One region of the Aquincola agrisoli genome, then DNA from elsewhere that is predicted to be linked to it. Evidence: riboswitches for the same ligand, from Rfam matches in the RefSeq annotation. Region 1 holds a riboswitch; the other holds the start of a gene.
The links. A riboswitch is a leader RNA that binds a small molecule or an ion and turns the genes downstream of it on or off. The one in region 1 is predicted to bind glycine.

Region 1 (14,369 bases):
TTCCTGTTCGGCAGCCTCAATGCCGACGTGCAGTCGCTCGACGAGTACCTGGGCGAAACCAAGGTCATCATCGACCAGATCGTCGACCAGGCACCCGACGGGCTGGAGGTGCTGCGTGGCAACTCCACCTACACCTACGACGGCAACTGGAAGCTGCAGATGGAGAACGGCAGCGACGGCTACCACGTCAGCTCCGTGCACTGGAACTACGCCGCCACGATGGGCCGCCGCGCCGCCGGCGGGACCAAGGCCGTGGACGCCGCCGGCTGGAGCAAGAGCGTGGGCGGTGTCTACGGCTTCGAGAACGGCCACATCCTCCTGTGGACCAAGACGATGAACCCCGAGGTGCGCCCGGTCTACAGCCGCCGCGATGAGCTGAAGGAGCGACTGGGCGAAAGCAAGGCCGAGTTCATCGTCAGCCAGACGCGCAACCTGTGCCTGTACCCCAACGTCTACCTGATGGACCAGTTCTCCACGCAGATCCGCGTGACGCGGCCCATCAGCGTGGACAAGACCGAGATCACCATCTACTGCTTCGCGCCCAAGGGCGAGAGCGCGGAAGACCGTGCCGTGCGCATCCGCCAGTACGAGGACTTCTTCAACGTGTCCGGCATGGGCACGGCCGACGATCTGGAGGAGTTCCGTTCCTGCCAGACCGGTTACGCCGGCAAGGCAGCGCCCTGGAACGACCTGAGCCGTGGCGCGCCGCTGTGGATCGAAGGGCCTGACGAGAACGCCAGGAAGATGGGCATGAAGCCCCTGATCAGCGGCGAGCGCAGTGAAGACGAAGGCCTGTTCGTCTGCCAGCACGACTACTGGGCCAAGGCCATGCGCAAGGGTGTGCAGCAGGAACGCAAAGGAGAGCAGGCATGAGCACCAACCACGACGCCATCTGCGCCTTCCTGTACCGCGAAGTACGCCACCTGGACGACCGCGAGTTCGAGCAATGGCTCCAGCTCTATGCGCTCGATGCCGAGTACTGGATGCCGGCCTGGGACGACGACGACCAGCTCACCGACGACCCGCACAGCCAGATCTCGCTCATCTACTACCCCAACCGCAATGGGCTGGAAGACCGCGTTTTCCGCATCAAGACCGAGCGCTCCAGCGCGTCCATGCCCGAGCCGCGTACCAACCACATGCTGACCAATGTGGAAGTGCTGGCCGAGCGCAGCGACGAGGTGGACGTCCGCTACAACTTCCACACGCTGAGCCACCGCTACAAGAAGACCGACCACTACTTCGGCACCGTCTTCGCCACGCTGCGCAAGGGCGGTGACGCGGGCTACCTGTTCGCCCGCAAGAAGGTCGTCCTCAAGGACGACTACATCAGCCAGGTCGTCGACATCTACCACCTCTGAGATTTGGGGGAGACACACGATGAACAAGTACCGCATCGCCCTGAACTTCGAAGACGGCGTGACCCGCTTCGTCGACTGCGGCGCCAACGAGAAGGTGCTGGACGCGGCCTTCCGCAACCGCATCAACCTGCCGATGGATTGCTCCGACGGCGTGTGCGGCACCTGCAAGTGCCGCGCAGAGGCCGGCCGCTACGACCTCGGCGACGACTACATCGAAGACGCGCTGACACAGGACGAGGCCGACGAAGGCCTGGTGCTGACCTGCCAGATGATCCCCAAGTCGGACTGCGTGATCTCGGTCCCCGTGCCGTCGACAGCCTGCAAGACCGGCACCGCGCACTTCGCGGCCGCGGTCGGTGAGGTGACGGCGTTCGCCGACGCGGCCTACGAGCTGGTGCTGGATGTTCCGGCGGAGGCCCCCGTGTTCCTGCCCGGCCAGTACGTGAACATCGACGTGCCGGGCAGCGGGCAGCACCGCTCCTACTCGTTCAGCTCCGCGCCGGGCAACAAGCGCATGACGTTCATGGTCAAGCAGGTGCCTGGTGGGCTGATGAGCAGCTGGCTCGGCGCTGCCACGGCCGGTCAGCCGCTGCAGATGACCGGCCCGTTGGGTAGCTTCTACCTGCGGGCCGTCACACGGCCGCTGCTGTTCCTGGCGGGCGGCACGGGGCTGGCACCGTTCCTGTCCATGCTGGAAGTGCTGGCAGAGCAAGGCACGCAGCAGCCCGTGCACCTGATCTACGGCGTCACGCGCGATCAGGATCTGGTGATGGTCGACCGGCTGGCGGCGTACGCCCGCCGCATTCCCGGCTTCACCTACGGCACCTGCGTGGCCGACCCGCAGACCACGCATCCGCAGCAGGGCTATGTGACCCAGCACATGCCTGCGCAAGCACTGCACGGCGGCAACGTCGATGTGTACCTGTGTGGCCCGCCGCCGATGGTGGACGCCGTGCAGAAGTACTTCAAGGCAGAGGCCATCACGCCTGCCAGCTTCCATTACGAGAAGTTCACGCCCAACCAGGCGGTGGCCACATGAGCACCGCACAACGCTTTCAGGACAAGGTCGTGCTGGTGACCGGCGCGGCCCAGGGCATCGGGCAAGGTGTGGCGCTGCGCATCGGGGCCGAAGGCGGCCAGGTGCTGGCCGTGGACCGCTCGGACATCGTTGACGAGGTGGTCGCACAGATCCGCGAGGCCGGTGGCGAAGCCGCTTCGGCGCACGCCGATCTCGAAACCTATGCCGGCGCGCAACACGCCGTGGCGCAATGCCTGGCGCAGTTCGGCCGCATCGACGTGCTGGTCAACAACGTGGGCGGCACCATCTGGGCCAAGCCCTACGAGCACTACGAAGAGCAGCAGATAGAGGCCGAGGTCCGTCGCTCGCTGTTCCCCACGCTGTGGTGCTGCCGTGCGGTGCTGCCGCACATGGTGGAGCGGCAGCGTGGTGTGATCGTCAACGTGTCGTCGGTGGCCACACGCGGCGTGCACCGCGCGCCGTACTCGGCGGCCAAGGGCGGCGTGAACGCGCTGACCGCGTCGCTGGCCATGGAACACGCCCGCAACGGCATCCGCATCAACGCCACGGCCCCCGGTGGCACCGACGCGCCACCGCGGCGCGTGCCGCGTAACCAGGCGCCAGCGAGCCAACCGACCGCCACCGAGACGGCCTGGTACCAGGGCGTCGTCGACCAGACCAAGAATTCCAGCTTGATGCACCGCTACGGGACGATAGCCGAGCAGGTGGCCCCGATCCTGTTCTTCGCGTCCGACGAGTCCTCGTACGTTACCGGCTCGGTGCTGGCAGTTGCCGGTGGCGACCTGGGCTGAGCAGACAAGTCCACGGAGACAAACATGAAGCACATCGACCTGCACAAGCTGGCGGACGAAGCCAGGTTCAACGGCTTCCATCGGGGCATCCTGCTCTGGTGCGCCCTGATCATCATCTTCGACGGCTACGACCTGGCCGTCGCCGGCATCGCCTTGCCGTCGATCATGAAGGAGATGGGCGTGAGCCCCACCAACGCGGGTTTCATGGTCAGTTCGGCGTTGTTCGGCATGATGTTCGGCGCCATCTTCCTTGGCACGATCGCCGACCGCATCGGCCGCCGCCGCGCGATCGCGATCTGCATCGCGCTGTTCAGCCTGTTCACCGCGGCGGCCGGACTCACGAGCGACCCGGTCACCTTCAGCGTCATGCGATTCCTGGCCGGGCTGGGCATCGGCGGCGTGATGCCGAACGTGGTCGCGCAGATGACGGAGTATTCGCCACGCAAGATCCGCAGCACCATGGTCACGCTGATGTTCAGCGGCTATGCAGTGGGCGGCATGCTGGCGGCCGTGGTGGGCAAGGGCTTGCTCGAACGCTACGGATGGCAGTCGGTGTTCCTGGCCGCCGGCCTGCCGGTGTTGCTGATCCCGGTAATCCTGAGGTCCGTGCCCGAGTCCATGCCCTTCCTGATCAAGACGGGGCAGAACGCCAGGTTGCAGACCATCGCCGGTCGGCTGGACCCGAGCTACCGTCCGCAGCCGGGTGACTCCTTCGACCTGGCGAAGCAGGACCGTGATGCGGGCGCGCCCATCGGAAAGCTGTTCCAGCACGGCCGGGGCTTCAGCACCATCATGTTCTGGATCGCCTTCTTCATGTGCCTGTTCATGGTCTACGCGCTCAGCTCCTGGCTCACCAAGCTGATGGCCGGTGCCGGCTATACGTTGGGCTCGGCGCTGACCTTCGTGCTGGTGCTGAACTTCGGCGGCATGTTCGGTGCCATCGGCGGCGGCTGGCTGGCTGACGGCTTCCACATCAAGTACGTGCTGGTGGGTATGTACTTGCTGGCAGCGGTGTCGATCACATTGCTTGGCTACCCCATGCCACAACCCGCCCTGTTCGTGCTGGTTGGCCTGGCAGGCGCGTCAACGATCGGCACGCAGATCGTGACCTACGCCTACGTGGGCCAGTACTATCCGATGGCGATGCGCTCCACCGGCATCGGGTGGGCCTCGGGCGTCGGGCGCAGCGGTGCCATCCTCGCACCCATCATGATTGGCAGCTTGGTGGCAATGGGCTTGCCGCTGGAGAGCAACTTCCTAGCGATCGGCTTGCCGGCAGTGGTTGCAGCAGTTGCGGTGTGCTGCATCCAGCATGGGCGTTCTGCACAGGCGCACGGCGCAGCCACCTCCATGGCACCACTGGCCAGCGGTGTCGCCGGCAAGTGACAGAGCGTTCAGTGGCCATGCTGTGGTGCCAAGCTTAATCGACTAAATTGCCGTCGAACGCCCGCAGTGGCGTGGCGCACGCAAATTCGGGTCGAACGAACGGAGACTTGTTGTCGACGCAGGCTCCCTCCAGGTACTCGGCGTACACGAGATCGCCGTTCGAGATGGCCAAGCCCCTGGGTTTCTCTTGCTTCTGCGGGGGCCTGTCTCGCACCGCCACTTTCATGTAGCTTGTCCAGATTGGCAGTGCAAGCGTTCCACCCGTCGCCTGCCTCCCGAGGCTTCGCGGTTGGTCATACCCCACCCACACAACCGAGGCCACCCCACCAGCGTAGCCCGCAAACCACGCGTCGCGAGCGTCGTTGGAGGTGCCCGTCTTGCCAGCTATGTCTGGGCGGTTCAGCACCGCTGCGCGCCGGCCAGTGCCATGACGCACGGTGTCTCGCAACAAGCTGTCCATGACGTATGCGTTGCGCGGTGAGATCACTGCAACGCCAGGTTGGGGACGCGCTTTATAGAGGGTGTCCCCATGTCGCTCCGTCACCGAGCTGATGAGTATTGGCGGCACCCAGTGGCCGCTGTTAGCGAACACAGCGTAAGCCTGCGTGAGCTGAAGCGGCGTTGTAGAACCCGCACCCAAGGCAAGGGGAAGGCGCGAAGGGTTGCGCTCGGGAAGGAAGCCGAAACGCGTTGAAAACTCGCTGACGTAGCCTACGCCAGCAGCCTCCATCAAGTTGACTGCGACTAGATTCTTGGAGCGAACTAAGCCGCGACGCGCATCGATGAAGCCCTCGTAGTGGTTACCGTAGTTTCGCGGGCTCCAAGCCTTCCGTCCACGTACCTCCGGCGTGACCACACGCCGGGAATCGTCGACGGCGGTCCCGGGAAAGTAACCCTTTTCCAGAGCCGCCGAAAAGACGAACGGTTTGAAGGTTGAGCCGGGCTGCCTTTCGGCTTGCACAGCGTGGTCGAACCTGTTCCGCGCGAAATCGAACCCGCCCGTTAACGCGAGAATCTCTCCTGTCTTGACGTCCATGGAGACCAACGCCCCCTCCATTCCAGGAACCTCGGTCAGCCGCCATCCGCCATCGCCGCGCGCTGTCACACGAACGATGGCACCGGGCGCGATTTTTCGTTTTGTGAAGGTGGTTCCCAGTAGAGCGGCTCGTGCACTGGCATCAAGCGACCTTGTTTCCACGTGCACGTCGCTGCCGTCACGCAGGCGAGCGTGAATGCCACGTTGCGGCGACGCCCTCACCACTACCGCTGCGCGCAAATCTTTGCTATCCGGCCACGGTGCGAGCAGGCGACGCAGGGTGCCGGCATCTTCGTTGAGTGGCGGCAGTTCAATGTGCCCTTCCGGTCCGCCATAGCCTCGAGCTTCCTGCGCGCGAAGCAAGCCGGCACGCAGCTCCCGATTGGCCGCGCGTTGTGCCTCGGGGCTGATGGTTGTCACCACGTCCAGGCCGATGACGTAGGCGTCCTCCCCGAAGCGATCCACCATCAACTTCCGCGCCTGCTCCACGGCGAACGCCGCGTCTGCGTTCGCGCCTTCGGATTTGGGCCGAAGGACAAGATCCTCCGCAAGCGCCGCCTCAAGTTCAGCCGTGTCGAGGTGGCCGAGTTCGTGCATGCGCCGAAGGATGTAATGCTGGCGCGCCGTGGCGCGCTCCCGATTGGCCACAGGGTTGTAAGCTGACGGGGCCTTTGGCAGGCCAGCCAACATGGCAGCTTCAGCGACGGACAGTTGGTCCAGGGTCTTGTCAAAGTACACGGACGAGGCGGCGGCAAAGCCGTAGGCCCGTTCACCAAGGTAAACCTGATTCATGTACAACTCCAGCAACTTGTCCTTGCTGTACGTCGACTCAAGTTTGTACGCCAACATGATCTCCGTCAGCTTGCGCGAGTACGTCTTCACGCGGCTGAGAAAGAAGAGGCGAGCAACTTGCATTGTGATCGTGCTGCCGCCCTGCGCGTGCTCACCAGCGCGAAAGTTGCTGAGCATGGCGCGGGTGAGTCCGGTGAAGTCGACCGCCCCATGCTCATAGAAATTAGCGTCTTCGATTGCAAGCAGCGCCTGCTTTAATCGAGCCGGCATATCCTCGATGGCGACCAGTTCGCGGCGCTCCTGGCCGTACTCCGCCAACAGCGAACCGTCACGTGCGTAAATACGCATAGGCAGTGCCGGCTGGTAGTCGGCCAAAAGAAGAACGGAGGGCAATTGCGTCCATAGACCGTGCAACACGTAAGCGCTGCCTAGGCTGAAGCTGACCATGGCCCCAAGCAGAACGCCGGCAGCCGCTCGCAGGAACGGGCTGGACTTGAGACGAGAACGCAAGGCAGGGCAGTAGGGGTGCGACAACACTTACTCCCACCGTTGCTGGTACGAGAACGTGGGCAGCCTCCACCCTCTCCCTATCGCAAGCATTCGAAGCGTCAGACCCACCGCGAAGCTCGACACGGTACTGACCGTCTCGCCAAGACCGAGGGCATCGAGGCCCAAGAACAGGCAACACACAACAACCGACACGCTGGCATAGAGCTCGCGTTGGAACACCACGGGCACGTGGTTGCACAACACATCGCGCAGCACCCCGCCACAGATGCCGGTGATCATTCCCGACATGATGACCAGAGGTATTGAATAGCCCAGGCGCAACGCGACTTCACACCCGATCAGCGAAAACGCGACAAGTCCCATCGCGTCAACCACAAGAAACAAGCGCCGAAGCTTGTGCATGTGCCGAGCAATCAACGTGGTCAATAAGCCTGCGGCGATGACAAGACCGACGTACTCTGGATGCTGAGTCCAACCAATTGGAAAGCGGCCCAAGATCACGTCTCTGACCGTGCCGCCCCCCAGCGCAGTGACGAATGCGATGACAGCAACACCGAAAACGTCCATGTTTCGCCGGCCAGCGGCCAGGGCTCCGGACATGCCTTCGGCAACGATGGCGACGAGGTAGATGAACGTCAACATGCCTGCACCTGAAATGGTGACGAGCAAGGTGCGCCGCCAGAGGCGAGTGGAAAGAACAGCACAGGAAATCCAGACAGGGTCGCCCGCGCCTGACGCGCGGCCGAAAACGCCTCTCCCCCTGTCCTTTTACCTGAGAGTTTGAGCTGCCAATGCAGCTTGCCCCTTCGGTGGGCCTCGGAGCGCAGGTCACGCGCCGGGCCGCTCTCCAGTCGGCGATGTTCTGCTGCGGTCCTGCTACCTGAGCGATGATGGGAGCTTGCGCCTTCGGTGGAGGCGCTACGGCCCCGCTCTCCCGCAGAGAGCATCCATTGTAGGCTAGAGCGACAGCCGTGGACGTCGCTAGTGCAGCGCGCCGCTCCGTTCTGTACGTAACCCGCAGCGGTCGCCAAGGCGGCTTTGCCCTGTCCAGATGAACGGCTCGGGAGTGACGAACCGCGGATGGCGCTCCAGCCATTTCTTCGACCACCTCTCGCAGTCGCTGCTCAACGGCGCCTGCCGCAGCGGCAGCGACGCGGCGGCTACGATCACGAGGCACTGGTCAAGAAGTGCCGGCCCGTGAACCCTCCCGTACACCGCTACACAGAGCTTCCGACATGGCCCATTCGACCCTCTACCGCCAATTCGCCACCCAGCCCGAGATCGACGCCCAGTACAACACCAGCACCGGCGTCACCGACCCGGCCGCCGAGCTGCGGCACTACGTCGACCGCAGCCGCCTCGCGCGTGAGACGCTGCGCTGCACCCTCGACGTGCCCTTCGGCCCCACGCTGGCCGAAACGCTCGACATCTTCCCGGCCGCGCAGCCCGGCGCACCGGTGTTCGTCTTCATCCACGGCGGCTACTGGCGCGCGCTGTCGTCGAAGGAATTCAGCTGCGTCGCGCTCGGGCTGCAAGCCCTGGGCATCACCACCGTGGTGACGAACTACGAGCTGTGCCCCTACGTGTCGATGGACGAGGTGGTGCGGCAAACGCGCGCCGCGCTGGCCTGGGTGCTGCGCCACATCGGCGAACATGGCGGCGACCCCACGCGCGTGGCGATCGGCGGCCATTCGGCCGGCGGCCACCTCACCGCGATGAGCCTGCAGACGCGCTGGGCCGAGGATTACGGCCTGCCCACCGATCCCTTCGTGGGTGCGGTGCTGGTCAGCGGCCTGTTCGACCTGCAGCCGCTGCGCTACAGCTACCTGCAGCCGCTGATCCAGCTCGACGACGGCGTCATCCGCCGCAACTCGCCCGCCTTCAACGTACGGCCCTGCGCCACGCCGGCGCTCATCAGCTGGGGCGGCGCGGAGTCGCCCGAGTTCGAACGCCAGTCGCGGCTGTACGCCGAGGCGTGGCAGCGCGCCGGCAACCCCGGCGAGCTGCTTTCGCAGCCCGGCGCGCACCACTTCTCCGCGATCCACGGTTTCGAGGACCCGGCCAGCCCGCTGTGCCGCTGGATCGCCCAACGCCTCGGGGTGGCCTGACGCCCGAACAGGCCGGCCCGGGGCTCACCGCAGCACCACCATGCAAGACACCCAACGCATCGTCGCCGAGGAAGGCGCCCAGCTCGATTTCAGCCGCTCGATGAGCTACGGCGACTACCTGCAGCTCGACCGCATCCTGAATGCGCAGCAACCGCTGTCACCCGCGCACGACGAGATGCTCTTCATCGTGCAGCACCAGACCAGCGAGCTGTGGATGAAGCTGATGCTGCACGAGCTGCACGCGGCGTTGGGCTGCATCGCCGAGGAACGCATGGCGCCAGCCTTCAAGATGCTGGCGCGGGTGAGCCGCATCATGGAGCAGCTCGTCAGCGCCTGGACGGTGCTGGCAACGATGACGCCGCCCGAGTACACCGCCATGCGGCCTTACCTGGCGCAATCCAGCGGCTTCCAGAGCGCGCAGTACCGCTGCATCGAGTTCATGCTCGGCAACAAGAACGCCGCGATGCTCAAGCCGCACGCGCACCGGCCCGAGCTGCTGGCGATGGTGGAAGCGGCCTGGCAGGCGCCTTCGCTGTACGACGAGGCGCTGCGCCTGCTGGCCCGCCGCGGGCTGCCAGTGCCTGCCGGCCACCTCGACCGCGACTGGACGCAGCCCTACCAGGCGAGCGACGAGGTGGAGCAGGCCTGGCTCACGGTCTACCGCGACCCCGAGCATTACTGGGACCTGTACCAGCTCGGCGAGAAGCTCACCGACCTCGAAGACGCCTTCCGCCTCTGGCGCTTCCGCCACGTCACCACGGTCGAGCGTGTCATCGGCTTCAAGCGCGGCACCGGCGGCACCGGCGGCGTGAGCTACCTGCGCAAGATGCTCGACGTGGTGCTGTTCCCGGAGCTTTGGCGGCTGCGGACGGATTTGTAGGCTGGGCCCTGGCTCAACATCCGAGACAATCAGGCGCCGATGCCAGCGCCGACGTCTTCAGTGGCCTGCTGCTGGCTGGTTGCCACGGCGATCTCCGCCGACTTCTCGCCATCCGTTCGAACTGCAGACACAGCCATGCGTCTCCTGCACTACCTTGAGATCGAAAACTTCAAGCGCTTCGGCGAACGGCAGCGCATCGAACTGGACCACCCCGCAGTGCTCATCGGCCCCAACAACTGCGGCAAGACCAGTGCCATCCAGGCCCTGGCGTTGTGGGCGCAGGCTGTACGAACATGGTTCGACGTGCGCCGCGACTCGTCCGCCAAGGAGCGGACGGCCACCTCGCTGAACAGACTGAACATCGTCGCTGTGCCGGTACAGCGCACCCGCTTCTTCTGGCACAACACCAATGTGCGCAGAGGCAACAAGGACATCCCCCTGGTCATCACCGTAGGCGTGGAGTTCAGGGGGGACATTCGGGCGTTGCCCATGCGATTCCGCAACCAGGGCGACGAACTGGTGTATTGCACGCCCGATGCGGCCGTAGCTACCGACCTCGATCTGATCGCGCATGCCGCCGGCCTGAAGGTCGAACTCCTATACCCGATGTCCGGCCTCGATACCGAGGAACCGATCCTGCAGCCCGGCCGCGTGGACGTACTGCTTGGCCAGGGACGCACGGCGGACGTGCTGCGCAACCTGTGCCTTTCCGTCGTGAAGTCGTCTGCCGAAGACTGGCGCCGTATCGTGGCGCTGATGCGGCGCTTGTTTAACGTCGAGCTGGACACACCGCTCGAAACGGCGCGCGGCAGCATTGCTTTGCAGTACAGGCAGCCGGGCGTCAAGGAGATGCTTGACGTGTCGTCGGCCGGCCGTGGATTTCTGCAGATGCTGCTGGTGTTCGCGTACCTCTACTCTCACAAGCGCAGCGTGCTGCTGGTGGATGAGCCGGACGCCCACCTGGAGATACTCAGGCAAAAGCAGGTGTATGTGCTGCTGCGCGACATCGCCAGCGAGAACGGCTCGCAGGTTGTGATGGTGACGCACTCCGAAGTCATCCTGGACGAAGCGCTGGACAACAACTTGACGCTGCTCCTCGAAGGCCGCGCGGACGACCTGGCACAGAAGAAGGACATCCGGAATAGCCTTAAGCATTTCGGTGCCGAACACTACGTCAAAGCCCGAGAGCGGGGCTACGTTCTGTACGTAGAAGGCGGCACGGATGTGGACATGTTGCGGGCGCTCGCCGAGCGCTTGGGCCATCCAGTGGCAGCGCTCTGGGACGAGCGGATCAACTCGTTCTATGTGCAGAACAACTACCCTCTGCAGGATGTCGCAGCCGAGTTGGAACGTGTGGAAGGCGGCTTCGGCATCACACCGCGCGAACACTTCAATGGCTTGCGCAACTTGCTGCCGAACCTGAAAGGCCTGGCCATTCTCGACAACGATGGCCAAGCCCGCCAAGACAAGGACGAAGGCGCGCTGGCCATCCGCTACTGGAAACGTTACGAGGCTGAAAACTACTTCATCACCCCCGACCTGCTCCGGAGCTATGCAGCCGGTCAGTACCCCGCAGAGGATCTGTTCACGCAACAGGTACAGGGCGCCATCGACCAAGTACTGGCAGAAGTCATCGGCGAGTTGGTGTTCGATGGCAACCAGGACGACTTCCGCGCATGGCAAGGCCTGCCAGCAGACGCGGCACGCCTGGTCTGGGAAGCCAAGACCGAGCGCCGCAAGCTGAGCCTCGTTGCAGAGACGTTCTTCAGGCAACTGGTGCTTGTGCTGGGCGGCCCTATGCTGTTGAAGAAGGGCGAACTGCATCGTCTGGTGGTTCACGCACCACTTGCCAGCATCCCAGCGGAGGTCGGGCAAAAGCTGGACTTGCTGGCTCAGCTCTTCCTTGCCGGTGCCCCCGACGAAACACCCGGCAGGCTGGAGACGGAGAGCGAAGGCTGACGCTTGCCCCCGTTCGACCCGCGGGCTAGAGACTGTCCACCACCCCCCCGTCCACCCGCAGCGCCGCGCCCGTCGTGGCCGAGGCCTGCTTCGAACAGGCGTAGACGATCATGTTCGCCACTTCTTCCACCGTGGCCGCGCGCTGCAGGATGGACGAGGGCCGGTGCGCCTTCACGAAATCGGCGCCGGCCTCCTCCAGCGTCTTGCCGGTCTTCGCGGTTTCTTCCTTCAGCATCTCGGCCACGCCCTCGGACAGCGTGGGGCCGGGCAGCACCGAGTTGACCGTCACCCCCGTGCCCGCCATGCGCTTGGCCAGGCCGCGCGCGATGGACAACACGGCCGTCTTCGTGAAGCCGTAATGGATCATGTCGGCCGGGATGTTCAGCCCCGACTCCGACGACAGGAACACCACGCGGCCCCAGCCTTGTGCCGCCATGCCCGGCAGGTAGGCGCGCGACAGGCGCACGCCCGACATCACGTTGACCTCGAAGAAGCGCTGCCACTCGGCATCGGGCGTCTCGAAGAAGTCCTGCGGCCCGAAGATGCCGAGGTTGTTGACGAGGATGTCGCAGCGCGGATACGCCTGCACCAGCGCCTCGCAACCCTCGGCCGTGCCCAGGTCGCCCGCGAAGCCGGCCACGTCGGCGCCCGGCACCGCCTGCCGAATGGCGGCCAGCGCCTCGTCGACCGCGGGCTGCTTGCGCCCGTTGACGATGACGCGCGCACCCGTGCCGGCGAGCCCCTTGGCCGCTGCGAGCCCGATGCCGAGCGTGGAACCGGTGACGATGGCGGTCTTGCCGCGAAGGTCGATGTGCATGGCGCGTCCTCTCGTTCGATGAGGTGGGATGGAGGCGGGCACTCTATCCTTGACGCCTCCGACCTTGCGGCGCCCCGCCCGATCCCCCGGTCCGCTGCGGGTCCATCCCACTGCACATCGGCATGACACGAACCCGAACGCACCGCCTGGCCGCACGCTCCGCGGCGGCGCTCCTCACCTGCGCCGCCGGGCTCGCCGCGGCGGCTGGCCAGGCTGCCGCCACCTACCAAGGCCTCTGCGACGCCTCCGCCGCCGAGGCGCTCGACGCACGGCACTTCGCCGTGGCCGGGGACGAGGACAACACGCTGCGCGTGTTCCGCCGCGGCGAGCCGAAGGCCGTCGCGCAGTGGCCGATGGCCGGCTTCCTCGGCACGGGCAAGAAGGAGTCCGACATCGAAGGTGCGGCCGTCGTCGGCCGCCGCATCTACTGGATCGCTTCCCACGGCCGCAACAAGGACGGCAAGCCCCGGCCCGACCGCCACCGCTTCTTCGCCACCGACATCGTGGCGCCCCCGGCATCGGCCGCTTCCGCCCCGCCCTCACTGGTGCCGGCGGGCGCGCCCTACCTCGGCCTGCTCGACGACCTGCTGGCCGCGCCCGGCCTGCAGCGCTTCAAGCTCGCGGAGGCCGCACGCCTCGCCCCCGAAGCGCCGGGCGGCCTCAACATCGAGGGGCTGGCGGCGCGGCCCGGCGGCGGGCTGTGGATCGGCCTGCGCAACCCCATCCCCAACGGCCAGGCGCTGCTGGTGCCGCTGCTGAATCCCGACGACGTGCTGGCCGGCCGCCCCGCCCGCATCGGCGAGCCGCTGCTGCTGGGCCTGCGCCAGCGCGGCGTCCGCAGCATCGAGCGCGTGGGCGATGTGTACTGGATCGTCGCCGGCCCCACCGCCGACCGCGGCGCCTTCTCGCTCTACCGCTGGAGCGGCCAGCCTGGCGATGCGCCTGTGCTCGCCGACGGCAGCGCACTGGCCGGCCTGCGGCCGGAGGCGCTGTTCGCATGGCCCGACGGCCGGCTCCAGATCCTCAGCGACGACGGCGGCGTGGAAACCGCGGGCATCGCCTGCAAGGACCGGCCGGCCGCGCAGCAGGCCTTCCGCAGCGCCGAGCTGCCGCCGGCCGCCGCACGCTGAAAGCGCCGCGCCCCGCGCCGGCGTGCGCCGCCCTGCCTCAGGCCGCCGCCGGCAGGGGCACGCCCCAGGCGTCGTAGCCGTACACCCAGTCGGCGTTGCCGCCAGCACGCAGCCAGTTGTTGCCGCGCGAGCCGACCTGGATCTGGCTGGCGCGCTCCCGCCTCATCGCCTCGTAGCGGCGCAGCGCGGCCGGCACCTCGGCGGCCGACGCGAGCCCGGCGAGGCAGCGCGACAGCACCACGGCGTCCTCGATCGCGGTGCCGGCGCCCTGCGCCATGAACGGCATCATCGGGTGGCAGGCGTCGCCCAGCAGCACCAGGGGGCCCTGCGCCCAGTGCGGCAGCGGGTCGCGCTCGTACAGCGCGGTCTTCAGCACGGTGTCGCACGCGTCCAGCAGCGCGCGCGCATCGGGGTGGAAGCCCGCATAGAAGCCGCGCAACTCGTCCACGCTGCCCGGCGTGGTCCACGACTCCTCGTGCCAAGAATCCTGCGCGGTGGTCGCGAAGATGAACGTGTCGCGCCCCTGGTTGAGCGGGAAGGTGACGATCTGGCTCTCGGGG
Region 2 (14,369 bases), on a different contig from region 1:
CCGTCGAGGAGCCGATCTCGATCGAGAAGCAGGGCGGGTTCAAGCCGCTGACCTTCCTGCTCGCCGACCACGGCTACAGCACCTACAGCACGACCATCGAGGCGCGGCTGGACACGGTGAAGCAACAGCCGGAGCTGATCAGCAGCTTCGTCAACGCCTCGGTGCTCGGCTGGGTGAACTACCTTTACGGCGACCGCCGCCGCGCCGATGCGCTGATCAAGCGCGACAACCCGGAGATGACCGACGAGATGATCGGCCGGTCGGTCGCGCTGATGAAGGAGCTCGGCATCGTCGACTCCGGCGACGCGCTGACGCTGGGTATCGGTGCGATGAAGCCCGAACGCATCAAGGACTTCCACGACAAGATGGTCAGGGCCGGCCTCTACAAGCCGGGCGAGGTGGACTTGTCCAAAGTGGCGACGCTGCAATTTGTCAACAAAGGCGTGGGCCTAGACCTGAAAAAGCAGCTGGGCGGCAAGTAAGCTTCCGGGTTTTCCCCCAAAGCTCTGGCCGGCCATGAGCCGGCCTTCTTGTTGCCGACGCGATCGATGACCTTGTTCTGGAACACCGTCACCCGCCTGGGTGAAGCCCAGTTGCTGCTGCCGGCGCTGCTCGCGGCCACCGCCTGGCTGGCCCTGCGGGCCCGGGCTCCGCGCGTCGCCCTGACCTGGCTGGGCGCGACGGGCGTCGCGGCGGCGATCACCACCGTCACCAAGATCGCCTTCATCGGCTGGGGCATCGGCTATGCGCCGCTGGACTTCACTGGCATCTCCGGCCATGCGATGTTCGCCGCGGCGATCCTGCCGCTGTTGGCGCGCGAGGCGGTCGGCGCGGCGCATCCGCGCTGGCATGGGCCCGCCGTCGGGATCGGCCTCGCGCTGGCCGCGCTCGTCGCGGTGTCGCGCGTGGAGGTGTACGCCCATTCCCCGTCCGAAAGCTGGGCCGGTTTCCTGCTCGGCGCCGGCGCCAGCGTGGCGGCGCTGTCGCTGGTGCACATGCCCAGGACGAGCGCGCCGAAGAAGCTCATCCTGCTGCTCGGCGCCTGGCTGCTGGTGGCGGTGCCGGGCGCGCCGGCTTCGCGCACGCACGACTGGGTCACGGCGATCTCGATCGGCCTGGCGGGCCGCGACGCGCCCTACACCCGCCAGATGATGCACCGCGACTGGCAGCTGCAGCGCAACGGCGCGCAACGGTACGGCGCCGCCCGGTGACGCGGCCGCGGCCGGTTACGGCGGCTGGATCGCCGCGCGCAGTGCATCCAGGTAGGCGGGGAACGACTGCAGGTCACCGTGGCCTGCCCCTTCGATGCGTTGCAGCGTGACGCCCGGCAGCGCCTTCGCCAGCGCTTCGCTGTGCGCCAGCGGGATCAGCGCGTCGCGGTCGCCGTGCAGCAGTTGCACCCGCGTGCGCGAGCCCGCGAGCTGCACCAGCGCCAGGTCGGTCTGCAGCGGATAGCGCAGCAGCACCGACGGCACCAGCGGGTACTGCTCGGCCGCCATCGCGACCATGCTGCGGTACGGGGAGATCAGCACCAGGGCGTCCGGCCGCCGCTCCGGCGGCAGCGCTGCCGCGAGCGAGGCCGCGAGCCCTGTGCCCAGCGACCGGCCCACGAACACGACGCGGCGGCCCTCATAGGCCGGTGCGATGGCCTGCCACGCGGCCTGCACGTCGGCCAGCAGCTGCGCCTCGCTTTCGATCGCCCCGGTGCTCTTGCCGAAGCCCCGGTAATCGGGCATGAAGAGGTCGACGTTCAGCGCGCGGTAGAAGTCCAGGTTGACGAACCAGCGCTCCAGGTTGCCCGCGTTGCCGTGCAGGAAGAACACCACCCCCTGCGGATCCGGCCGGCGCAGGTGAAGCGCGTTCAGACGGGCCCCCGGCACGTCGACGAACACCTCGTGCACGTCCGCCGGCAGCGCGAAGCGGTGGGTGGCCGGCAGCGGGGTCGGCTGGAAGATCAGCCCTTCCTGGCCCCACCACAGCTTGGCCAGGACGGCGCCGTAGCCCAGCAGCAGCAGCGCAAGCAGGACGCCGAGCGCACGCGGCAGCGCCGTGCGCCATCCCCCGCGCTGGGCGATCACCACCGGCCGGCGCCTGCCGTCAACCGAGCGGGGCGATGCCGATCAGCCACTCGTGCGCCCAGAACGCAAACACGGCCCACGCCGCCGCACCGGCCGCCACGGCGCGGAGCGTGCCGCCCGCCGTGCCGGGTGGGTAGGTCACCCCCGCCGCGCGGTCGCGCCGCCGCGACACGGCATACAGCACGATCGCCCACGCCAGGAAGCTGCCGAACAGCAACACGTCGGCCACGGTGCCGTTGGCCAGCAGGTGGGCGAAGGCCCAGACCTTGACGCCCAGCACCATCGGGTGGTGCAGCCGGGCCTTGAGCGCATTGCGCGGCACGTAGGCCGCCGCGATCAGGATGAACGACAGCAGCGTGAGCAACGCGGCCGCGTGGCGCATGCCGAGCGGCGGCACCCACAGCCACATCGGTGCCGCGCGGGTCTGGCCGTAGCCCCAGACGATCAGTACCAGCCCCGCGAGCGACACCAGCGAATACAGGCCCTTCCAGGCCTTCTCGCCGCGTGCGGCGATCTGCCGGCTGCGCCATTGCGGCGCGAAGATGCGCACCGAGTGCAGGCCGAGGAACAACAGCAGTCCGGCGATCAGGGCGGTCATGGCGGGCGGGGGCTGGCGGGTTGCGGCGCGAACGCCGGTGTCAGAAGCGGGAGCGGTCGGCGAGGGCCGGGCTCGTGAGCGCCTGGCCGCGCTCGAGCCGGTCCTCGAGTTCGCCCAGCGAGGCCGCCACCGCGTTGGCGCTCTGCTCGAAGGCCGTGCGCTGGCGGTCCTCGAACTGCTCCATCCGCTGCACCAGCGCGGCACGGGTCTGCTCGGTGGACTGCGCGATGCGCAGCGTTTCCGCGGCGATGAAGCTGCGCAGCTCGGTGAAGCGGGACGCCTCGGCGGTGTCGGCCAGGGCGCGCTGCGCCTGCAGTTCCTTGTTGAGGCGGCGCTGCTCCATCAGCAGCGTGGCCTGCAGCGAGATCGCCCAGACCACGAACACCACGCTCAGCAGCGCGACGAGGCCCAGCATGATCAGGCCCAGCGGCGCCTCGACCGTCGTGAAGCCGAGGTACAGCGACGTGGGCGTCGCGAAGGCGGTCCAGTTCAGCAGCGCGAAGCCGGCGGTCAATGCCAGCACGGCGAGCACGAGCAACGTACGACTCATGGTTTTCTCCTTGTCGATCCCGAGCCGCCAACGGCGGTCCGGGGGGCGAGTGTCGCCGCAAGCGACCCTGGCCGGGTGTCGGACAACACGCCGTCGGCGGCGATCGCAACTCTAGAATGCCCGCTGGATTCAGGAGAGCGCATGCACCCGTGCATGCCGCCGAAGGCGCAACCTCCCATGCACGCTCAGGCTCCGTACTGAATCCGAAGTTGGCCGACGCTGGAGAGCGAAGCCCCCCGGGGCTTCCACCGAAGGAGCAACGCGCGCCGCCCGTGAAGGGCCGCCGCGGAATCTCTCAGGTACCGAGGACAGCGGGAGCGGCACGAGAGGCCCGATGGCCGCACGCCCCGGCGCGCGGCAGTCACCGCTCGTTCCCTCCCGACGATGCGTACCCAGAGGTTCAGATGAAAGTGATCGTTCTTGGCGCCGGCGTGACCGGCGTGACTTCGGCTTGGTTCCTGCGCCAGGCCGGCCACGAGGTGACCGTGGTCGACCGGCAGCCCGCTGCCGGCCTGGAGACCAGCTTCGCCAACGGCGGGCAGGTCTCCGTCTCCCACGCCGAGCCGTGGGCCAACCCCGGTGCACCGCTGAAGGTGCTGAAGTGGCTCGCCCGCGAGGATGCGCCGCTGCTGTTCCGGCTGCGGCCCGACGCGCAGCAATGGCTGTGGGGCCTGCAGTTCCTGCGTGAATGCACGCCGGCACGCACCCGGCACAACATCCGCCAGATCGTGAACCTCGGGCTCTACAGCCGCACGACGCTGCAGCAGCTGCGCCAGCAGCTCGCCCTGCCCTACGACCACCTGGCGAAGGGCATCCTGCACTTCTACACGAGCCAGAAGGAGTTCGACGCCGCGCAGGCGCCGGCGCAGGTGATGCGCGACCACGGCTGCGAGCTCGACATGAAGACCGCCGACGAATGCGTGCAGATCGAACCCGCGCTGGCGCAGTGCCGCGACAAGATCGTCGGCGGCAGCATGACCCCCAGCGACGAGTCGGGCGACGCCCACGCCTTCACGCAGGCGCTGGCGCTGCACGCGCAGGCCGCGGGCGTGCGTTTCCTCCACGACACGCGCATCGTCGGCGTCGAGCGCGAGGGCCAGCGCCTGGCGGCCGTGCGCGTCGCGGACGCGCAGGGCATCGTCAGCCGCCTGGAGGCCGACGGCTTCGTGCTCTGCATGGGCTCCTTCAGCGCGGACTTCGCGCGGCAGCTGGGCATCGCGCTGCGCATCTACCCGGCCAAGGGCTACTCGGTCACGCTGCCGGTGATCGACCCGTCGCAGGCCTACACCGTGTCGCTGACGGACGACGAGTACAAGCTCGTCTTCTCGCGCCTGGGCAACCGCCTGCGCATCGCCGGCACCGCCGAACTCAACGGCTACGACACCAGCCTGAACCTGGTGCGCTGCGAGGCCATCGTGCGCCGCACCCGCGAGCTGTTCCCGGGCATGACGGACGGCCGCAACGCCCGCTTCTGGACCGGGCTGCGTCCGGCCACGCCGTCGAACGTGCCCTACATCGGCCGCTCGAAGATCGACAACCTCTTCCTCAACACCGGCCACGGCACGCTCGGCTGGACGCATTCGTGCGGCTCGGGCCGCGCGATCGCCGACATCGTCGGCGGCCAGAGGCCGGAGGTGGACTTCGCGTTCTGCGGCATGGACGAACCCGGCGCCGGCGGGCGGTTCGCGCTGCGCGGCGCCTGACGCTCGCGCGTGGTTCGGCAGGGCAATTGGTTGATCACATCAACGGTATGCCCTCTATATGATGCGGGCTCGTCCGGTACAAGAAGCCCCACGGAGACGCCCTCATGCCCGCCACGCCGAGCCCCGACGACGACCTGCTGGAACCCGTGATCAGCCTCTTCGGCGGCTATCGCGCCTGGATGCAGCAGGCGCTGCGCGAGCAGGGCATCGCCGCGAGCCCGCTGGAGCTGCGGCTGCTCGCCATCGTGGCGGCCGGCAGCGGCCTCACCCAGCAGCAGCTCGTGCTGGAGACCGGCCGGGACAAGGCCCAGGTCACGCGGATGGTGGCGCACCTGGTGCAGTCCGGCCTGCTGCAGCGGCAAGCCGACCCGCTCGACGGCCGCTGCTGGCGGCTCAGCCTCACCGAGGCGGGCAAGGCCGCGAACCGCACGATGAACCGGCATCGCAAGCGCCTGGCGGCCTCGCTGGTCGCCGGCTTCACCGAGGACGAACGTGCGCAGCTGGCCGGGCTGCTCGGGCGCATGCGCACCCGGCTGCCCACGCCGCGCTGACGCCCGCCCCGCGGCGCCCGCTTTACAGTGCGGCGCAACCGCATTCCGAGGACCTGCCCATGACCACCGTACTCGTCACCGGCGCCAGCGCCGGTTTCGGCCTGGCCATCGCCGAGCGCTTCCTGGCCGATGGCGCCCGCGTCATCGCCGCCGCCCGCCGCGTCGAGCGGCTCGAGGCGCTGGCCGCGCGCCACCCGGGCCGCGTGCTGGCCCTGCCGCTCGACGTGACCGACCGTCCGGCCACCGCCGCGGCCCTGGCCGCGCTGCCGGCCGAGTTCGCCGAGATCGACGTGCTCGTCAACAACGCGGGCCTCGCGCTCGGCCTCGCGCCGGCCCACCAGGCCGAGATGGACGACTGGGAGCGCATGATCGCGACCAACTGCGCGGGCCTCGCCAACGTGACGCGGGCCGTGCTGCCCGGCATGGTGGCCCGCCGGCGCGGCAGCGTGATCAACATCGGCTCCATCGCCGGCGAGGTGCCCTACCCGGGCGGCAACGTCTATGGCGCCACCAAGGCCTTCGTGCACCAGTTCACCCACAACCTGAACGCCGACCTGGTGGGCACCGGCGTGCGCGCCACCTGCGTCGAGCCCGGCCTGGTGGGCGGCACCGAGTTCTCCAACGTGCGCTTCAACGGCGACGACACCAAGGCGGCGTCGGTCTATGCCGGCACGCAGCCGCTGACGGCCGAGGACATCGCCGAGACGGTGCACTGGCTCGCCTCGCGTCCGCCGCACGTGACGATCAACGCGATCTCGATGATGCCCAACTGCCAGTCCTTCGGGCCGCTGACGATCAAGCGCAACGGCTAAGGCCGCATGGCCCCACCGGCGGCGCAGTCAAGCACCATTGCCCACAATCACGGCCCCCTTTCCGAACCGCATTCACCGATGACACAGCGCCTTTCCGTCGCCAAGGACAAGCTCAAGTTCGTGCTGCTCGAGGGCATCCACGCCACGGCGGTGGAGGCGCTGCAGTCCGACGGCTACACGCAGATCGTCACGTCGCCCAAGGCGCTGTCGGGCGATGCGCTGGTCGAGACGATCCGCGACGCGCACTTCCTCGGGATCCGCTCGCGCACCAACCTCACCGCCGAGGTGCTGGCGCAGGCGCCCAAGCTGGCCGCCGTGGGCTGCTTCTGCATCGGCACCAACCAGGTCGACCTGCTGGCCGCGATGCGCCAGGGCGTGCCGGTGTTCAACGCGCCGTTCTCCAACACCCGCAGCGTGGCCGAGCTGGTGCTGGCCGAGACCATCCTGCTGATGCGCGGCATCCCGCAGAAGAACGCGCAGCAGCACCGCGGCGGCTGGGACAAGAGCGCCGCCGGCTCCTACGAGGTGCGCGGCAAGACGCTGGGCATCGTCGGCTACGGCCACATCGGCACGCAGATCGGCGTGCTCGCCGAGCAGCTCGGCATGCAGGTGGTGTTCCACGACATCGAGGCCAAGCTCACGCTGGGCAACGCGCGCCAGCTCGCGTCGCTCGACGAGCTGCTCGCCGCCGCCGACGTGGTGACGCTGCACGTGCCGGAGACCGAGGGCACGAAGGACCTGATCGGCGCGGCGCAGCTCGCCCGCATGAAGCCGGGCAGCCATCTGATCAATGCGTCGCGCGGCACGGTGGTCGACATCGACGCGCTGGCCGACGCGCTGGCGCGCAAGCACCTCGCCGGCGCGGCGATCGACGTGTTCCCGGTCGAGCCCAAGGGCAACGACGCGGTGTTCGAGTCGCCGCTCACGCGGTTCGAGAACGTGATCCTCACGCCGCACATCGGCGGCTCCACCGCCGAGGCGCAGGCCAACATCGGCCGCGAGGTGGCGGCCAAGCTGATCCGCTACAGCAACAACGGCTCCACCGTCTCGGCCGTCAACTTCCCCGAGGTGGCGCTGCCCGAGCACACCGGCCGCAGCCGGCTGCTGCACATCCACCGCAACGTGCCGGGCGTGCTGGCCCATGTGAACGAACGCTTCTCGCAGGCCGGCATCAACATCGCCGCGCAGTACCTGCGCACCAACGACGAGGTCGGCTACGTGGTGATCGACGTCGACAGCGCCACCAGCGATGCCGCGTTGAGCCAGCTCTGCAGCGTGCCTGGCACGATCCGGTGCCGCGTGTTGTATTGAGCCCCCAAGCTCGCTGGCGCTCGCTACCCCCCGAGGGGGCCGTTCGCCAGCGGACCGGCGCAGCCGGATCCGCGGCTTTTGCTGGGTCCTGCCGCGCGCGAGGCGCAGCTAGGATGGCGTGATCGGGGCGTGGGCCTCGTGACAGGAGCATGCCGAATGGCCATCTATGAACTCGACGACCTCCGGCCCCGCATTGCGAGCACCGCCTGGGTGGCCGACAGCGCCCAGGTGATCGGCAACGTCACGCTGGACGAAGGCGCCAGCGTGTGGTTCGGCTCGGTGGTCCGGGGCGACAGCGCGGACACGGTGCGCATCGGCCGCAACAGCAACATCCAGGAGAACAGCGTGCTGCACTCCGACCCCGGCAAGCCGCTGACGATCGGCGACAACGTGACCATCGGCCACATGGTGATGCTGCACGGCTGCACCATCGGCGACGGCTCGCTGGTGGGCATCGGCGCCGTGGTGCTCAACGGCGCGAAGATCGGCAAGGGCTGCCTGGTGGGCGCCGGCTCGCTGGTCACCGAGGGCAAGGAGTTCCCCGACGGCTCGATGATCATCGGCAGCCCCGCCAAGGCGGTGAAGACGCTGTCGCCCGAGCAGATCGCCGGGCTCGAGCGCAGCGCCCGGCACTACGTGGGCAACGCCGCGCGCTTTCGCGACGGGTTGAAGAAGATCGGCTGAACGGCCCCGGCGACGGCGCGGCCGTTCCCGTTGAAAAGAAACGCAACACGCCGATACCGTGCCGAAAGGACACGTCCCTGATCGGCGGACACCATGGCCCCATCGCAACTTCCTCGATGAGCCACAGATGAAAGCCTGGATCCAACGCACCCTCGTCGGCGTCTTCGGCGCCAGCGTCCTCTTCGGCGGTCTGGCCGCCTGCTCGCACCGCTTCGAAGGCCACGGCGGCTGGGCGCAGCACAGCCCCGAAGACCGCGCGAAGCACCGCGCCCGGATGGTCGAGCGCGTGGCCGCCAAGCTCGAGCTCGACGCCGCGCAGAAGGCCAAGCTCGACACCCTCGCCAGCACGCTGCAGGCGCAGCGCCAGGCGGTGATGGGCGGCACCACCCACCCGCGCGCCGAGATGCAGGCGCTGGTGGCGGGCAGCACCTTCGACCGCGCCCGTGCGCAGTCGCTGGTGCAGGAGAAGGCGCAGGCCCTCCAGGCGGCCAGCCCGGCCGTCATCGCCGCGATGGCGGACTTCTACGACAGCCTGCGCCCGGAGCAGCAGCAGAAGGTGCGCGAGTTCATGGCGCGCCGCGGCGGCCGCGGCCACGGGCCGGGCCACGGACCGCGCGGCTGACACACGCCCCCGCCCCATGCGCCGCCTGCTGCTGATCGACGACGACGAGCAACTGGCCGCTCCGCTGGCGGCCTTCTTCCGCCGTTTCGACTGCGAGCTGCAGGCGGCCACCACGCCCAGCGCCGGGCTCGCGCTGCTGCGCGCCGGGCGCTTCGACGCCGCCATCCTCGACGTGATGCTGCCGGAGATGGACGGCTTCGCGCTGTGCCGCACGATCCGCCATGAAAGCGACGTGCCCATCGTGATGCTGACGGCGCGCGGCGACGTGATGGACCGGGTGATCGGCCTCGAGCTCGGCGCCGACGACTACCTGCCCAAGCCCTTCGAGCCGCGCGAACTGCTCGCGCGGCTGCAGACGGTGTGGCGCCGCAGCGGCGACCGCGGCACGGCCGCGGCGCCCGTGCCGGCTGCCGATGGCCGTGTGCTGCGCTTCGACGGCCTGGTGATCGACCTCGACCGCCGCCAGGTGCTGCGCGGCGAGCTGCCGGTGGAGCTCACCGGCACGGAATTCGAGCTGCTGGTGCTGCTGGCGCGCGAGCCGCAGAAGGTCTTCCATCGCGACGAGATCCTCGAGCGGTTGCGCGGCCAGGCCGCCGAAGACCTCTTCACCCGCGCCGTCGACATCCTCGTGAGCCGGCTGCGCAAGAAGCTGGAGCCGCTGGACTGCATCAAGACGCTGCGCGGCGTCGGCTACGCCTTCGCCGGCGGGCGGCCGTGAGCGTTCCCCCCGGCGGCACACGCGCACCGCGCTGGCGCAGCCGCTGGCAGGGTGCACGGGCGCGGCTGTCGTACTCGCTGCGCTGGCGGCTGGTCGGGCTCTTCGTGCTGCTGGCACTGGCCACCGTGGTGGTCTTCGTCGTGGGCATGCAGCAGGTGATGCGCGGCGGCTGGCGCGATTACGCGCGCCCGCTCGCCAAGCACTACCTGGACCTCGCGGTGGCCGACCTCGGCACGCCCCCCTCCATCGACAAGGCCGCCGCGATGGCGGCACGGCTGCCGCTGCACATCCGGATCGACGGGCCCACGGTGCAGTGGGATTCCGACCCAGGCCGCCCCCCGGCCGAAGCGCGCCGCTGGCGCGGCCGCGGCGCGGAAGCCGACGACGGCGGCGCTTGGCAGACCCGGGTGCTCGCCGACGGCCACCGCGTGACCTTCCGCCTGGCGCAGCCGCCGCACGAGCTGCGGGCACGGGGCTTCGGCTGGGCCACGCTCGGCGTGCTGCTGCTGCTGGTGGCGATCGCCTGGCGCGGCGTCAGCCGGCTGCTGCGCCCGATCGAAGGCATCCGCGCCGGCGTGCAGCGCTACGGCCAGGGCGATTTCTCCACGCCCATCGCGATGCAGCGGCGCGACGAGCTGGGCCTGCTCGCGCGGCAGGTCGACACGATGGCGGCCGACCTGCAGCGCATGCTCGAAGCCAAGCGCGGGCTGCTGCTGGCCATCAGCCACGAACTGCGCAGCCCGCTGACCCGCGCCCGCGTGCACGCCGAGCTGGTCGAGGACGGCCCCGCCCGCGACGGCCTGCTGCGCGACCTGGGCGAGATGCGCGACCTGATCGCCGACCTGCTCGACAGCGAGCGCCTGGCGGCCGGCCATGCGGCGCTGCAGACCGAGCCCACCGACCTGGCCGCGCTGGTGCGCGACGCCGCGGCCGACGCGCCGCCGGGCACCGTCGCGCTGGCGCTCGAAGACGGCCTGCCGCCGATGCCGCTCGACCGCACGCGGCTGCGCCTGCTGCTGCGCAACCTGCTGGGCAATGCCCAACGGCACGCGGGCGGCGCGCCGGTCACGCTGTCGCTGCGACGCGACGGCCTCGACGCGGTCTGCCTGACGGTGCGCGACCGCGGCCCGGGCGTCGGCGACGACCAGCTGGCCCGCCTGGCCGAGCCGTTCTACCGCACCGACGGCGCGCGCCTGCGGCGCAGCGGCGGCGTCGGGCTCGGCCTGTACCTGTGCCGGCTGGTCGCCGAGGCGCACGGCGGCACGCTGAGCTTCCACCACGCGGCGCCGGGGCTGGCCGTCGAGCTGCGGCTGCCGGCCGGAAGTTGACGGCCCGTCATGCGGTGCGGCCCTTTTCTTGCGTAGTATGGGCACCCTTTGCAACCCCCGCACCAAGGTGATGCCAGTGATAAAAAATCTCACGTCGACCCTGGCGCTGGCCGCGATCGCGGCAGCAGCTTCTCCTGCGATGGCGGCGCCGGTGGCCGTCGGGCTCGGGGCGTTCGGCCCCTCCACGGTGATCGACTTCAATGCGCTGAGCGACCAGCTGCTGGTCGGGAACCTCTACGCCGCGCAGGGCGTCACGGTGACGGGCGGCCTGATGTACACGGACAACAGCGCTGCCGCGCAGGCCGCGTTCGGCAGCCAGGGGGCGAGCAACCACAACCATGCCCTGCCGCCGGCCTCCTCGGCATGGATCACGCTGAGCTTCGCGAACCCGATCGTCCGCCTGGGCATGGACCAATTCTCCAACGGCACCGAGTTCTTCATCGAGGCGGCCGGCGGCGAGCTGCTCTACGGCACCGGCACGAGCGCCTCCTTCGTGGGCCTCGAGGATCTCGCCGGCTTCAGCGAGGCGACGCTGTACATCACCTCCGAACTCGATCCGATGTTCTACATAGACAACCTGCGCTTCGAGCTGGCCGAAACGCCCGGCGGCACCATTCCGGAGCCGGGCAGCCTGGCGCTGGCGGCGCTCGCGCTCGGCGCGGCGGGCTTCGCGCGCACCCGCCGGCCGCGCTGAGCGGACCTGCCGGCATGACGCCCTCCGCCGGATCCGAAGCCCCCCACCCGGCCGCGCAGGCCGCTGCGGCTTCGATCCCATCGGCCCGGATCGTCGGGGCCTTCGGGTACCGGGTGGATGGCGACACCGCCTGCCTCAACGCCGAGATCGACTGGGCCCCCACGGCGGCCGACGCCGGCAGCTGGAGCCTGCAGCTGTGGGCGACGCCGGCCGGCGGCAGCGGCGCGGAGGCCGGCACGCTCGTCGCGGCGCTGCCGGTGGCGGTGCCCCTGCACACCCATGGCGAGCCCTTGTGCGTGGAAGGCTACGTGACGGCGCTGCCGCCGGCCGGCACCGGCCCGTACACGATGGAGCTGCGGCTGGCCGCGGCCCGCCCCGACGGCCGGGCCGTGGTGCACGACCGGGCGGCCTTCGGGCAGCCCGAGCGCTTCGTCCAGCCCCGGCTGCACGGCGTCACCCTCACGCGCGGCCCCGACGGAGGCCTGACGCTGCTGGCCGAACGGGTCCACAACCCCCGGCCACCGGACAACCTGAGCGGCACCCTGGCGCTGGAACTCTGGCTGCTGGCCGCGCCGTACCGCGGCGGGCCGTTCGAAGGCCGCTGCCTGGCGTCGGCCCCGTTGGGCACGCTGCCGGGCCAGGCGTCCACCGGCCCGGTGTCCATGGCAGTGCCTGCCCTTGCCGCCGATGAGGCGCGCCCCTGGTGCCTGATGCTGCGCGAGTGGACCGCGGTCGGCTACGTCACCCGCGACCACGCGACCCTCGCGGCCGCTGCGGCCGGCGCAGCGCAGACGCCGGTGGCCGCGCCTTCGGCGCCGGCGGACGCCCCCGCCCCCGTGCTCGCCGCGGGCGGGGCCGCCGCCCGCGCCCGCCCGGTGCGTCCGCCCGCCCCGCCGGTGCCCGCAGGGCTGGGGGCCCGGCTGATCGCCAACCTCCGCGGCTTCCTGCAACGCTGACGCCCGCCGCCCGGCGGCGGCGCGGCTAGAAGTGCATCGTGACGGCGCCCGTCACGCGGTAGTCGTCCTCGACGATCGGCATCCAGTGCCACTTGTCGAACGTGGTGCAGGGATGCGAGATGCCCAGCCCCACCCGCTCGCCGACCGCTGGCGCCGCCGCCTCGTCGGCTGCATCCCAGCGCAGGTAGGCATGCTGGTCGTTGAGCGCCGTGACGCGCCAGCTGGCGGGCGCCGCCTGCGGCCTGCGCGCCCCCCGCGCGGCCCGGCCCCAGGGAATGGGCATCTCGATGTCGAACGAGACATCGCGCCGGCCGGCGGCCAGGATCGCCAGCCCGGGCTCGGGCCGCGACTGCACGGCGGCCCACACCTCCAGCGCCGGGCGCAGTCCGTCGGCGCAGCCGCAGCGCCGGTTCACCGCGTCCACCATGCGCTTGTAGAAGCCGTGGTCGTGGGTGACGTAGCAGCCCGAGCGCAGGAGGCCGCGCACCGGGCGCGCCAGCGCCGGCTTCAGGCGGCCCGCCACGAGGTCGAAGATCGCGGAGCCGCCCGCCGACACCAGCACCTCCGGCGCCTCGAAGAGCCCGGCCTGGTCGCAGTGGCCCGCGATGGCATCGACGCGGTCCATCAGGGCGTGTGCATAAGGCGCGTCTGCCTCGCTGCGCCCCTGGGCGCCCAGGCCTTCGTAGCACTCGATGCCCACGAGGCTGACCGCCGGGCTGGCATGCAGCGCGGCGGCCAGCGCCAGCGCCTGCGCGTGCGTGCGGCAGCCGGTGCGTCCGCCGTCGACGCCGATCTCAAGCATCACCTCGAACCGCCGGCTGCCGGGACGCGCGGCGGCCCAGGCCTCGATCAGCGCCAGCTGCGCCAGCGAATCGACGAGAAACACCACGCGCAGGCCCTCGTGCGCCTGCAGCAGCGACTGGAGGCCCGCCAGGTCGCCGTCGTCGAACACCTGGTTGGCGAGCACCGCACGGCGCACCCCGGCCGCCACGCCGACCGCGAGCTGCGTGACGGTGGCGAAGGTGAGGCCCCAGGCGCCGGCATCGAGCTGTCGGCGGAACAGCTGCGGCGACATCGTCGTCTTGCCGTGGGGCGCGAGGTCGATGCCCCACTGCCGAACCTGCCGCTGCATCCAGGCCAGGTTGTGCTCGAGCGCCGTGCGCTTGATCACCGCCAGCGGCAGGGGCAGGTCGCCGGCCAGGACGTTCCAGCCGGCCTCGGCCAGCTCGCTGGCACGCCGCGGCGCCGCGGTGGTCGGGTAGCCCTTGCAGTGGCCCGTCAGCAGCGGGTCGAGCGCGGCCTCGGGCGCGCCGGGGCGGGTCATGCGTACACCTTCGTCATGCGGTCGCTCCTGGGCGCCGCCGGGATGGCGCGCGCACCGCGCTTTGTACCCGCTCGCGGTGCCGCTGCGCCGCGGCGGGCGCCGGTCAGCCGTCCGTGCCCGGCCCCGGGGGGGGCTGTGCGCCGGGAATGTCGGAGGACAGGCGGGGCAGGTCGCGCGGCGGCACGGCGGCCGCCGGCGCTGCTGCCGGTGCGGCCTGCACACCCGGTGCAGCGGCGGGCGCCGGCGGGGGCGCCGCCAGCGGGGATCGCGGCGGGGGCGGCTCGGCCACGGGCGGCCGGCCCAGGGGCGCGGCGACGCGGGTCGCGTACGGCGACCGCGGCGGCGGCGGGGGCAGCGGGATCTGCTGCCAGTCGTTCCACAGCGGCTGCCGCTGGTCGGGGCCGGCCAGGGCCAGCTCCTCCACCAGTTCGCCGCGGCTG

Region 2: another riboswitch for glycine. It lies ahead of V4F39_RS23535 (D-amino acid dehydrogenase); the one in region 1 lies ahead of V4F39_RS26755 (trimeric intracellular cation channel family protein).

What each region holds. Positions count from the first base shown of each region.
Region 1 is NZ_JAZIBG010000058.1:64,901-79,269, reverse strand. It holds gene V4F39_RS26785 (Rieske 2Fe-2S domain-containing protein) at 1-873, shown strand, start outside; gene benB (benzoate 1,2-dioxygenase small subunit) at 870-1,361, shown strand; gene benC (benzoate 1,2-dioxygenase electron transfer component BenC) at 1,381-2,400, shown strand; gene benD (benzoate diol dehydrogenase BenD) at 2,397-3,191, shown strand; gene V4F39_RS26765 (MFS transporter) at 3,216-4,577, shown strand; gene V4F39_RS26760 (penicillin-binding protein 1A) at 4,612-6,852, opposite strand; gene V4F39_RS26755 (trimeric intracellular cation channel family protein) at 6,943-7,557, opposite strand; glycine riboswitch at 7,676-7,766, opposite strand; glycine riboswitch at 7,774-7,862, opposite strand; gene V4F39_RS26750 (alpha/beta hydrolase) at 8,151-9,023, shown strand; gene kynA (tryptophan 2,3-dioxygenase) at 9,064-9,903, shown strand; gene V4F39_RS26740 (ATP-dependent nuclease) at 10,039-11,862, shown strand; gene V4F39_RS26735 (SDR family NAD(P)-dependent oxidoreductase) at 11,888-12,679, opposite strand; gene V4F39_RS26730 (DUF3616 domain-containing protein) at 12,802-13,809, shown strand; gene V4F39_RS26725 (FAD-dependent monooxygenase) at 13,847-14,369, opposite strand, start outside.
Region 2 is NZ_JAZIBG010000049.1:149,971-164,339, reverse strand. It holds gene V4F39_RS23560 (ABC transporter substrate-binding protein) at 1-482, shown strand, start outside; gene V4F39_RS23555 (phosphatase PAP2 family protein) at 549-1,211, shown strand; gene V4F39_RS23550 (alpha/beta hydrolase) at 1,227-2,081, opposite strand; gene V4F39_RS23545 (NnrU family protein) at 2,098-2,676, opposite strand; gene V4F39_RS23540 (LapA family protein) at 2,717-3,226, opposite strand; glycine riboswitch at 3,347-3,436, shown strand; gene V4F39_RS23535 (D-amino acid dehydrogenase) at 3,631-4,929, shown strand; gene V4F39_RS23530 (MarR family winged helix-turn-helix transcriptional regulator) at 5,034-5,480, shown strand; gene V4F39_RS23525 (SDR family NAD(P)-dependent oxidoreductase) at 5,540-6,292, shown strand; gene serA (phosphoglycerate dehydrogenase) at 6,371-7,603, shown strand; gene V4F39_RS23515 (gamma carbonic anhydrase family protein) at 7,760-8,287, shown strand; gene V4F39_RS23510 (Spy/CpxP family protein refolding chaperone) at 8,415-8,909, shown strand; gene V4F39_RS23505 (response regulator transcription factor) at 8,926-9,627, shown strand; gene V4F39_RS23500 (sensor histidine kinase) at 9,624-10,955, shown strand; gene V4F39_RS23495 (PEP-CTERM sorting domain-containing protein) at 11,026-11,649, shown strand; gene V4F39_RS23490 (hypothetical protein) at 11,664-12,605, shown strand; gene V4F39_RS23485 (alanine racemase) at 12,631-13,929, opposite strand; gene V4F39_RS23480 (hypothetical protein) at 14,033-14,369, opposite strand, start outside.